One region of the Streptomyces sp. NPDC051452 genome, then DNA from elsewhere that is predicted to be linked to it. Evidence: riboswitches for the same ligand, from Rfam matches in the RefSeq annotation. Region 1 holds a riboswitch; each other region holds the start of a gene.
What was found. Region 1 has a riboswitch for cobalamin ahead of ACIBA9_RS11385 (ribonucleoside-diphosphate reductase subunit alpha). Riboswitches for the same ligand answer to the same signal wherever they lie in the genome.

Region 2: another riboswitch for cobalamin. It lies ahead of ACIBA9_RS00860 (ABC transporter substrate-binding protein); the one in region 1 lies ahead of ACIBA9_RS11385 (ribonucleoside-diphosphate reductase subunit alpha).
Region 3: another riboswitch for cobalamin. It lies ahead of ACIBA9_RS12520 (cobalamin biosynthesis protein); the one in region 1 lies ahead of ACIBA9_RS11385 (ribonucleoside-diphosphate reductase subunit alpha).
Region 4: another riboswitch for cobalamin. It lies ahead of ACIBA9_RS07650 (CbtB-domain containing protein); the one in region 1 lies ahead of ACIBA9_RS11385 (ribonucleoside-diphosphate reductase subunit alpha).

Annotation. Positions count from the first base shown of each region.
Region 1 is NZ_JBITEB010000003.1:439,073-441,885, reverse strand. Features, by position in the region: gene mctP (monocarboxylate uptake permease MctP) at 1-1,239, shown strand, start outside; cobalamin riboswitch at 1,378-1,519, shown strand; gene ACIBA9_RS11385 (ribonucleoside-diphosphate reductase subunit alpha) at 1,644-2,813, shown strand, end outside.
Region 2 is NZ_JBITEB010000001.1:194,557-197,369, forward strand. Features, by position in the region: gene ACIBA9_RS00845 (flavodoxin family protein) at 47-784, shown strand; partial or broken gene ACIBA9_RS00850 (hypothetical protein) at 865-975, opposite strand; partial or broken gene ACIBA9_RS00855 (short-chain fatty acyl-CoA regulator family protein) at 965-1,285, shown strand; cobalamin riboswitch at 1,300-1,478, shown strand; gene ACIBA9_RS00860 (ABC transporter substrate-binding protein) at 1,533-2,582, shown strand; gene ACIBA9_RS00865 (iron chelate uptake ABC transporter family permease subunit) at 2,579-2,813, shown strand, end outside.
Region 3 is NZ_JBITEB010000004.1:60,160-62,972, reverse strand. Features, by position in the region: gene ACIBA9_RS12525 (cobyric acid synthase) at 1-556, opposite strand, end outside; gene ACIBA9_RS12520 (cobalamin biosynthesis protein) at 553-1,497, opposite strand; cobalamin riboswitch at 1,597-1,739, opposite strand; gene ACIBA9_RS12515 (hypothetical protein) at 1,897-2,124, opposite strand; gene ACIBA9_RS12510 (anion permease) at 2,156-2,813, opposite strand, start outside.
Region 4 is NZ_JBITEB010000002.1:526,051-528,863, reverse strand. Features, by position in the region: gene ACIBA9_RS07655 (enoyl-CoA hydratase/isomerase family protein) at 1-960, shown strand, start outside; cobalamin riboswitch at 1,066-1,213, shown strand; gene ACIBA9_RS07650 (CbtB-domain containing protein) at 1,251-1,472, shown strand; gene ACIBA9_RS07645 (CbtA family protein) at 1,494-2,246, shown strand; gene ACIBA9_RS07640 (histidine phosphatase family protein) at 2,768-2,813, opposite strand, start outside.

The sequences.
Region 1 (2,813 bases):
GCGGTGGCGGTCACCGGCATCCTGGCGACGATGCCGTACATCGCGCTCCAGCTCGTGGGCATCCAGGCGGTGCTGGACGTGATGGGCGTCGGCGGCGGCGAGAACACGAACTGGTTCGTGAAGGACCTGCCGCTGCTCATCGCCTTCGGTGTGCTGGCGGCCTACACCTACTCCTCCGGTCTGCGGGCGCCCGCGCTGATCGCGTTCGTGAAGGACGCGCTGATCTACATCGTCATCGCGGTGGCGATCATCTACATCCCGATCAAGCTGGGCGGCTTCGACGACATCTTCGCCAAGGCGGGCGACGCGTTCGGCCAGATCAACCCGGCCACCCACAAGCCGCGCGGCGCGCTCGTCCCGCCGGAGGCGGCCCAGTGGACCTACGCCACGCTGGCGCTGGGTTCGGCGCTGGCGCTGTTCATGTACCCGCACTCCATCACCGCGACCCTGTCCTCCAGGAGCCGCGAGGTGATCCGCCGCAACACCACCATCCTGCCGCTGTACTCGCTCATGCTGGGCCTGCTGGCGCTGCTGGGCTTCATGGCCATCGCGGCCGGGGTGAAGGTCACCAACGGCCAGCTGGCCATCCCCCAGCTGTTCGAGGACATGTTCCCGGACTGGTTCGCGGGCGTGGCCTTCGCGGCGATCGGCATCGGGGCGCTCGTCCCGGCGGCGATCATGTCCATCGCGGCGGCGAACCTCTTCACCCGCAACATCTACAAGGACTTCATCAAGCCGGACGCCACGCCGAAGCAGGAGGCCCAGGTCTCCAAGGTCGTGTCCCTGCTGGTGAAGGTGGGCGCGCTGGTCTTCGTCCTCACCATGGACAAGACGGTCGCCATCAACTTCCAGCTGCTGGGCGGCATCTGGATCCTGCAGACCTTCCCGGCCCTGGTCGGCGGCCTGTTCACCCGCTGGTTCCACCGCTGGGCGCTGCTGGCCGGCTGGGCGGTCGGCATGGTGTACGGCACGCTCGCCGCGTACGGGGTGGCCTCGCCGACGCAGGCTCACTTCGGTGGCTCCGCCAAGGAGATCCCCGGCATCGGCGAGATCGGCTACATCGGCCTGACGGCGTTCGTCCTGAACGTCGTCGTCACCGTCGTCCTCACCTTCGTCCTGCGGGCCCTGAAGGCGCCGGAGGGCGTCGACGAGACCCGGCCGGAGGACTACACGGCCGACGCGGGCGACCCCGGGGTCCAGGTGGAGCTTCCGCCGGTGACCGCGGCGGACGCCCACTGAGCCGCCCTCGGCACAGCGCACGACACCCACGGCGGGCCGCCGGGAAGTGGATTCCCGGCGGCCCGCCGTGCTGCCTCGAGTTGACGCTCCGATACCACCGCAACACGCAACAGACACTACATGTGGGGGTGCCACGACAGCCCGGCACTAGATGTATGCTCGTCCTCGCTGTCGTCGCAGGGGAATCCGGTGCGAATCCGGAACTGTCCCGCAACGGTGTACTTGCGTGTAAGCGCACGCCTGGCCAGTCCGAGGACCTGCCGACAGCGCACCCGGCCGTCCGGTTCGGGTGCCTTGAGACGTCCGGGCCTCGTGGAGCGGGCCGGAGGACGCCACGCCGTACGCGTTCGTGGCTGCCCCCTGCCCTCCGCCAGGTCCCCGTGCCGAGCGAGGGAGAGCCCCACGTGACCATCGCGCCAGCCGAACCGGCTTCAGTCAGCGAGCTGGAGACCGACGGTCCCGGTGCCGCGCTGCTGCGGACCCTGACCGAGCTGACCGTCGACCTCCCCGACGCCGACCCCGGCCGGGTCGCCGCCTCCGCGCTGCGTGGCCGGTCTGCACGGACTGCCTCCGAAATCACAGCCGAGTTGCGCGAGCTGGCGACCGAGGCGGCCGCCGGACTGATCGCCGAGGACCCCGCCTACTCCCGGCTGGCCGCCCGCCTGCTGACCCTCTCCATCCGTGAGGAGGCCGCCTCACAGGGCGTCACCTCCTTCACGGACTCCGTCGCCGTGGGGCACCGCGAGGGGCTCGTCGCCGACCGGACCGCCGAGTTCGTCCGGCAGCACGCCGCGCGGCTCGACGCGCTGATCGACGTCGACGCCGACGACCGCTTCGGCTACTTCGGCCTGCGCACCCTGCACAGCCGCTACCTGCTGCGGCACCCCATCACCCGCAAGGTCGTCGAGACGCCCCAGCACTTCATGCTGCGCGTCGCCGCCGGCCTGGCCGAGGACGACACCGCCCGCTCGGTGGACGAGGTCGCGGCGCTCTACGGGCTCATGAGCCGCCTCGACTATCTGCCGTCCTCCCCCACGCTCTTCAACTCCGGTACGCGGCACCCGCAGATGTCGTCCTGCTACCTCCTCGACTCCCCGCTGGACGAGCTGGACTCCATCTACGACCGCTACCACCAGGTCGCCCGCCTCTCCAAGCACGCCGGCGGCATCGGCCTGTCCTACTCCCGCATCCGCAGCCGGGGTTCGCTGATCCGCGGCACCAACGGGCACTCCAACGGCATCGTGCCGTTCCTGAAGACCCTGGACGCCTCGGTGGCCGCCGTGAACCAGGGCGGCCGGCGCAAGGGCGCGGCCGCGGTGTACCTGGAGACCTGGCACTCCGACATCGAGGAGTTCCTGGAGCTGCGCGACAACACCGGTGAGGACGCCCGGCGTACGCACAACCTCAACCTGGCGCACTGGATCCCGGACGAGTTCATGCGCCGGGTCAACGCGGACGCGTCGTGGTCGCTGTTCTCCCCCGCGGACGTGCCGGAGCTGGTGGACCTGTGGGGCGAGGAGTTCGACGCCGCCTACCGCGAGGCCGAGGCGAAGGGCCTGGCGAAGAAGACGATC
Region 2 (2,813 bases), on a different contig from region 1:
AACGAGCCGCCACACACAGAGCGGCGGCAGAATCCGGGAGGCCCTTGTGACCACTTCGTCGCCCGACACCGACGTGCCGCCGGCCCGGTACGACGACCTGCGGGCCTTGGTGATCAACTGCACCCTCAAACGCTCACCGGAAACGAGCAACACCCAGGGACTCATCGACCGCAGCACCGCCATCATGGACGCACAGGGCGTGCACGTCGACGTCGTACGGGCGGTGGACCACGACATCGCGACCGGTGTGTGGCCCGACATGAGGGAACACGGCTGGGAGAGGGACGCCTGGCCGGACCTCTACCAGCAGGTCCTGGCGGCCGACATCCTGGTGCTGGCCGGCCCCATCTGGCTGGGCGACAACAGCTCCGTGACGAAGCAGGTGATCGAACGACTCTACGCCTGCTCCAGCCTCCTGAACGACGCCGGTCAGTACGCCTATTACGGCCGCGTCGGCGGTTGCCTGATCACCGGCAACGAGGACGGCGTCAAGCACTGCGCCATGAACGTCCTCTACAGCCTTCAGCACCTGGGATACACCATCCCTCCCCAGGCGGACGCCGGATGGATCGGGGAGGCGGGCCCGGGCCCCTCGTACCTCGATCCGGGATCGGGCGGCCCGGAGAACGACTTCACCAACCGCAACACCACCTTCATGACCTGGAACCTGCTGCACCTGGCCCGGGCGCTGAAGGACCTGGGCGGCATCCCCGCCTACGGCAACCAGCGCGCCGCGTGGGACGCCGGATGCCGCCGGGACTTCGAGAACCCCGAACACCGGTGACGTGACGCCGGGGAAAGCCGGCGGCCGGCCGTCGGCCCCGCCCAGCCGGTCCAGCGCCGGACACCGGGCCCCAAGGGGCAGGCCCGTAGCGGCAGCGTCTCGCGCAGGGCCGGCTCGTCGCGGACGAAGGACCAGGCGAGCATGGTTACCGGGCCGGTGAGCGCGCCTTTGACCGGGCGTGAGGTCGCCGAGATGCCCGACGGACAGCGCTACCCGTGGACGGCCCGCGCGATCACCCGGCACCGCGGAGACTGGGGCGAGCCTGGCAAGACGTTCGCCATCGGCCTGGGCCGCGAGATCCGCCACGCCCACCGCCTCGTCTACGCCGACGGCCTGGACCTCACCGACCCTTCCGACGCCACCCCCATCGGCATGGGCTGCCGCGTCTGTGAACGCCTCGACCGCCCCCAGCGGAGCGCACCGCCCCTCGGCCGGCCGCTGCGGATCGACCAGAACACCAGCACGTTCGTGCCGTACCCCGTGACCGAACGCACGATCTGACCGTACGACGGACTTGATAGCCTCAGCGGGCCAGTCGAGCCACATCCGAGGCCAGGGAATCCGGTGCGAACCCGGAACTGACGCGCAGCGGTGAGGGGGACGGGCGGGGCACGCAACGCCACTGGGAGACCGGGAAGGCGTCCCGTCCGGACGAACCCGAGTCCGAAGACCTGCTGGCACCTCCGCGCTTCGGCGTGGAGGGACGTCCGTAGGCCAGGCTCCGCGTACGAGCCCCGACCCCAGAGGCATGCCCGTGCTCCGCACCCCCGCCCTTGTCCGCACTCCGGCGTTTCTCCTCGCGTCTTCCCTGCTGCTCACCGCCTGCGGCTCCTCCGATGCCGACGACGCGAAGCCGGCGAGGACCGCTGCCGCCGGATACCCGGTGACCCTCGACAACTGCGGCCGGAAGGTCACCCTGACAGCGGCGCCGAAGCGGGCCGTGTCCCTCAACCAGGGCACCACCGAGATCCTGCTCTCCCTCGGCCTCGCCGACCGCATGGCCGGTACGGCCACTTGGACCGACCCGGTGATGAAGGGCCTTGCGAAGGCGAACACGTCCGTGCCGCGCCTCGCCGACAACGCGCCCTCCTTCGAGAAGGTCCTGGACGCCGAACCCGACCTCGTCACCGCCTCGTTCGTCTCCACCCTGGGCAAGGGCGGGGTCGCCACCCGCGCGCAGTTCGAGAAGCTGGGCGTGCCCACGTATGTCTCGCCGTCCGACTGCTCGGGCAAGGACAACGACAGTGGCGGCGACGGATCGCGCGGCGAGCCGTTCACCCTCGATGCCGTGTACGGCGAGATACGTGACCTGGCACGGGCGTTCGGCGTGGAGGCGCGGGGCGAGAAGCTGGTCGCATCCCTGAAGAAGCGGGTCGGCACGGCCACCGCCGGGCTCGACGCCACCGACGTCTCGCTCATGTACTGGTTCGCCAACTCCCAGTCGCCCTACCTCGCCGGCTGCTGCGGCGCACCGGGCGCCATCACCCGTGCGGTCGGCGCGAAGAACGTCTTCGCCGACACCCACGACGAATGGCCCCAGATCAGCTGGGAGACGGTCGCCGACCGCGACCCCGATGTGATCGTGCTCGGCGACCTGACCCGCAAGCAGCAGACCGCGGAGACCGCCGCAGCCAAGATCCGCTTCCTGGAGACCAACCCCGCCACCCGCAACCTGACCGCCGTGCGGAAGAAGCGGTACGTCCTGCTGAGCGGACAAGCGATGAACCCGTCCATCCGCACCATCGAGGGGATCGAGGAGGTCGCAGCCGGTCTGCGCGACTTCGGGCTCGCCAAGTGAGCGTGCGCGCTTGGCTGTTGACGGGCAGCGGAGTCGCCGCGCTGCTCGCGTCGATCGCCGTGGCTGTGACGATCGGTCCCGCCGACATCTCCACGGGAGACGTCTGGGCGTCCGTCGCGGCCCATCTCGGCCTCGGCGAAGCCACGTTGGCGCCGCTGCGGGACGGCATCGTGTGGAACCTGCGGATGCCGCGCACGCTGCTCGCCGCCGTGTGCGGTGCCGGGCTCGCCG
Region 3 (2,813 bases), on a different contig from region 1:
CCGGCGAGAGCAGGGCGACGGTGCCGAAGAACGAGGCGAAGACGCCGCCGCGGTCGATGTCGCCGACGACGAGCACGGGCAGGCGCGCGTTGCGGGCGATGCCCATGTTGACGATGTCGGTGCGCCGCAGATTGATCTCGGCCGGGCTTCCCGCCCCCTCGCAGATCACCGCGTCATAGGTGCCCCGCAACTCGGCCAGACAGTCCAGCACCGTGCCGAGCAGCCGCTGTTGGCGACCTCCGTGATAGCCGCGCGCGCTCATCTCGCCCACGGCCTTGCCCAGCAGCACCACCTGGCTGCTGCGCTCACCGCCGGGCTTGAGCAGCACCGGGTTCATCAGCGCGGTCGGCTCGACCCGGCACGCCTGGGCCTGCATGGCCTGGGCCCGCCCGATCTCCGCGCCCTCCCGGGTCACGAAGGAGTTGAGCGACATGTTCTGCGCCTTGAACGGCGCGACCTTCACGCCCTGGCGCACCAGCCACCGGCAGATTCCGGCCGTCACGACGCTCTTGCCGGCGTCGGAGGTGGTGCCGGCGACGAGGAGACCCCCGGTCACTTCCCCGCTCCCTTCACGAGTCGGCGCGCGGCGAGTGTGACGCCGAACGCGAGCAGGCCGACCCGGCGGGACAGCCGTACCGCCCGCTCGATGTCGTTGACATGGACGGGGCGCCCGGCCGCCCCGTTGAGCACCGGGCGGTGCTCGACCCGGCCGCCGTAGGCGAGCGTCCCGCCCAGGCGTACCCCGAGCGCGCCCGCGAAGGAGGCCTCCACGGGTCCGGCGTTGGGGCTCGGATGCCTTCGCGCGTCGGCCTTCCAGGCGCGCAGCGCGCCGCGCGGATCGGGCCCGGCCGCGGCGGCGAGTACGGCGGTCAGCCGGGCCCCCGGCCACCCGGCGACGTCGTCCAGGCGGGCGGAGGCCCAGCCGTAGCGGCGCAGACGAGGCGACTTGTGACCGACCATCGCGTCCAGGGTGTTGACCGCCCGGAACCCGAGCAGACCGGGCACTCCGCCCACGGCGCCCCAGACGAGCGCGCCCACGACGGCGTCGGAGGTGTTCTCGGCCACCGACTCGACCACGGCCCGGGCGATCCCGTCGGCGTCCAGCGCCTGCGGGTCCCGGCCGCACAGATGGGGCAGCCGCGCCCGGGCCGCCTCGACGTCACCGGCCCGCAGGGCGCGCCCGATGCCGAGTGCCTCCCGGGCGAGCGAGGTGCCGCCGACGACCGCCCAGGTGGCGGCGGCGGTCAGCGCGGCGGACGCGGCAGGCGAGGGGCGTACGGCCCGTGCGGTCAGCGCGCCGAGCGCGACGGCGCCGCCGGCGCACACCGCGGTGTGCACGGCGCCCCAGCCCCGGTGGTCGTGCCACAAGGCGCCTTCCACCGCGGCGGCGGCCCGTCCGAACGCGGCGACCGGGTGCCCCCGGCGCGGATCGCCCAGGATCAGGTCACCCAGCAGGCCGGCGGCGGCGCCGTACGCGTAGGAGCGATCGGCACCCATCGGCTCAGACGGCCGTGGGTAGGGGGGTGGGCCTGGTACTGGTCCTTCGGCGGCCGAGCATGGCGATCCGGGTCCTCACTCAGGGTGTCCACGCCCTGGTTCGACGAGATTCGGCGGTGAGAGTTCCTGGCTTCCCGGGAGTCTCCTCCCGGTGACAGTGGCGGGACCGCGCCGGATTCGCACCGGCTTCCTCTCTTGCCGCCGTACATGGCCCGGGCAGTCCACCATGCGCCCCGAACAGCCGTCAACCTGCCGTTGACCAGCCGTTGACCTGCGGGGGGAGGGAGCGCCGACGCCCGCCCCCGGCAGGCGTGGACACGCCGGAGGCTCCCCTCCCGGGCGACGGGAGGGGAGCCTCGGGCGTGTTCGATCAGGACGCGGCCACGATCGGCGGGCGGTTCAGGCCTTGGCCACGATCAGGTAGATGCCGTACGCCACCGCCGCCGCGCAGGCCGCGAAGCAGACGTAGGCGCCGGTGACCGCGAGGGTGGCCGAGCCGCCCTGGGCCGCGGCCTTCTCGCGCCGCGACAGGCCGTTGATGCCGAGGGTGAACAGGGCCACCAGGCCCACCGTGAACACCAGGCTGGTGCCGAAGACGGAGCCGAGGGCCGCCCAGTCGATCGTCATGATGTTTCCTTCAGTACCTGAGGGCTCGGGGTCAGACCGTGGCGGCCGGCGGGGTCGCCGGAGCGGGGACCGAGGCGGCGGGCTGCGCGGGGCCGGCGGCCTGCTGCGGGAAGGCGAGAGCCGACTGCTCGGCGACGGCGGCCGTGGGAGGCGGGATCACCGCGGCGATGGCGGTGGTCACCACCCCGGCCGGCTCCTCCGTCTCGGTGACGACGTCCGTGTGGTCGACGACCTCACGGCGGGAGATCTTCCAGATCGCGGCGCTCGCGGCGACCAGGAAGACGGCGACGAGGGCGGTGCCCCAGTCACCGAGGTCGGTGACCGATTCGGCGCCCGCGCCGACCAGCGCGGCGGCCGGCAGCGTCAGCACCCAGGCGACGACCATGCGGGTCGCGGTGGACCAGCGGACCACACCGCCCTTGCGGCCCAGACCGGCGCCCATCACCGAGCCGGAGACGACGTGGGTGGTGGAGAGGGAGAAGCCGAGGTGGGCGGAGGCCAGGATCGCGGTCGCGGCGCTGGTCTGGGCGGCGAAGCCCTGGCGCGGCTCCAGGTCGGTCAGGCCCTTGCCCATGGTGCGGATGATGCGCCAGCCGCCGATGTAGGTGCCGAGCGCGATCGCCAGACCGGCGGAGAGGATCACCCAGGTGGGAGGGTTCGAGCCCGGGGCGATGGCGCCGCCCGCGATC
Region 4 (2,813 bases), on a different contig from region 1:
GACGAGGCGCTGACCGTGTGGGAGGACGACCCCGCGGTACGCACCGTCGTCATCACCGGGGCGGGGGAGCGCGGACTGTGCGCGGGCGGTGACATCCGCGCCGTCCACGACGACGCCCGCGACGGCGATGGCAGCGCCGCGGCCGCCTTCTGGCGCGACGAGTACCACCTCAACGCCCGAATCGCCCGCTACGCGAAGCCCTATGTCGCCGTCATGGATGGCATCGTCATGGGCGGCGGCGTCGGTGTCTCCGCGCACGGCAGCGTCCGGATCGTCACCGAGCGGTCGCGGATCGCCATGCCGGAGACCGGCATCGGTTTCGTCCCCGACGTCGGCGGCACCTACCTGCTCGTCCAGGCCCCGGGCGAACTGGGCACCCATCTCGCGCTGACGGGCGCCGGGATCGGCGCCGCCGACGCCCTGCTGTGCGGCCTCGCCGACCACTACGTGCCGTCCGCCGCGCTCGGGCGTTTCCTCGACGACCTCGCGGACCTGCCCGTACGAGACGTCCTGGCCCGCCATGCGCAGCCGCCACCGCGAGGTGTGCTCGCCGGGCGGCGGGAGTGGATCGACGCCTGCTACGCCGCCGACACCGTCGAGGAGATCCTCGACCGGCTGCTGACCGACGGCGGCCCGGAGGCGAAGGAGGCGGCCGAGACCCTGCTCGGCAGGTCGCCCACCGCACTGAAGGCCACACTGGCCGCCCTGCGCCGCGCCCGGCGACAGGGAACGCTGGAGCGGGTCCTCGACCAGGAGTACCGCGTCTCCTGCGCCGCCCTGAGCACCCCCGACCTGGTGGAGGGCATCCGCGCCCAGGTCATCGACAAGGACCGTAGCCCGCGTTGGTCCCCCGCCACCCTCGCCGAGGTCACCGACGCCGATGTCGCACGCTTCTTCGCTCCGCTCGGCGACCGGGAACTGGGGCTGGCCGGGCCCGGGGCGGGCACGGAGGGAGTCTGACGAGCCGAACGGCCGCCGTCCCGCCCTCACCGGTCGGCGGCGGTCCCTGATGGCGGATATGAGAGAAAGGTCGCGGCCCGGCGGACGGACACGGTCTTGGCCATGTTCGCCACACACGCTACGGTCTTGACCGATACCGACGACGGCGAAACGGAAGCCGGTGTGAAACCGGCACGGTCGCGCCACTGTGTGCGCGGCGCCTCGGCCGAGGCGCCGCGCGAGTCAGACCCGTGGCCGTCGTCCACCGCACCACCGAGATGGGACGCGAACTCCCAGAGGAGGCCCCTGCCATGGCGCAGCATGTCGCCCAGCCGACAGTCACCACTCCCGCCCTTCCCACCAAGCTGCCGCTGAAGGCGATAGCTCCCTGGGCGGTCTTCTTCGGCATCCTGATGCTGGTCCTGCTCTACTTCGTCGGCGCCGAACAGGGCGCCACCTCCGTGTTCAACGGCACGGACGTCCACGAGTGGGTGCACGACGCCCGCCACCTCCTCGGCTTCCCCTGCCACTGACACGAGGGACGCCGCACAACCATGAACTCCCCAACCGTAAGGAATCTGCTCGTCCGGGGCATGCTCGCCGGCCTGGCAGCGGGCGTGCTCGCCCTGGTCGTCGCCTACCTGCTCGGTGAGCCGAGCGTCGACAAGGCGATCGGCTTCGAGGACGCCCACTCCCACGAGCACGAGATGGAGGTCGTCTCCCGCTCCCTGCAGTCCACCGCGGGCCTCGCCACCGGCGTCCTGGTCTACGGGGTCGCCTTCGGCGGCATCGCCGCGCTCGCCTACTGCTTCGCCCTCGGCCGCGTCGGCCGGTTCGGACCGCGGGCGACCGCGCTGTTGCTGTCCGGCTGCGCACTGCTCGCCGTGTACGTGGTGCCGTTCCTGAAGTACCCGGCCAACCCGCCTTCGGTCGGCGACCCCGACACCATCGGCAAGCGGACCAGCCTGTACTTCCTGATGATGCTGCTCAGCGTCCTCCTCGCGATCGCCGCCACCCTCCTGGGCAAGCGGCTCGCGCCCGCGCTCGGTACCTGGTGGGCGACCGTGACCGCGGTGGCCGCCTTCGCCGTCGTGATCGGAGTGGCCTATGGGTTCCTGCCGGCCGTCGACGAGGTGCCGAAGGACTTCCCGGCCGCCCTGCTCTGGCGGTTCCGGCTGTCCGCGCTGGCCATCCAGGCCGTGCTGTGGGGCGGATTCGGGCTGCTCTTCGGGGAGTTGGCCGAACGGCTGCTGAACCCCAAGCCGGTGACGGCGTCGGCCGCTCGGATGGTGCCGACGGCGCGCTGACCCACTTCCGGACAGCGTGAGGGCCCCGTGGAGCCATCCCGGGGCCCTCACGCGTTCCGCCCGACACGGCAAGCCGCCCGAGGGGAAGGCGGCACCCAGGTGGGAAGGGGAGGAGCCCGATGGCCGGACGGCCCCAGCCGCGTCGCATCACCCTCGCGGGGCGCGAGGCGGTCGCGCTCCCTCCGAAGGAGCACGAGCAACTGATCGCCGGCCGAGAGCAGTTCGGCGGCCGGAGCGTGAGGGTGCGGGTCCTCGCCCAGCAGGCGAAACGCACCGCACGGCTCGTGCACGACCTGGAGAGGCTGACAACGGACCCCTTCGACGGCTGTCCCGACCGGACCGGCCGGCCGCGGGAGCGCTGCACGCACCGAAGCCACGGCTCCCACCTAAGCGATGGCTCGCGCCGAGGCGATGGCGGACACGTCGCGCGGTGGGCGACTGCCTCTCCTGTGCGATAGCCGACCTCCCGCGCCGCCACCGCGACCCGGCGGCCGGTCCCCTGAACTGGCCGTCGGCAGAGCCTAGTCGGCGTCCCGCAGTGCGGGCGGACGACCGAGCCGCAGGTTC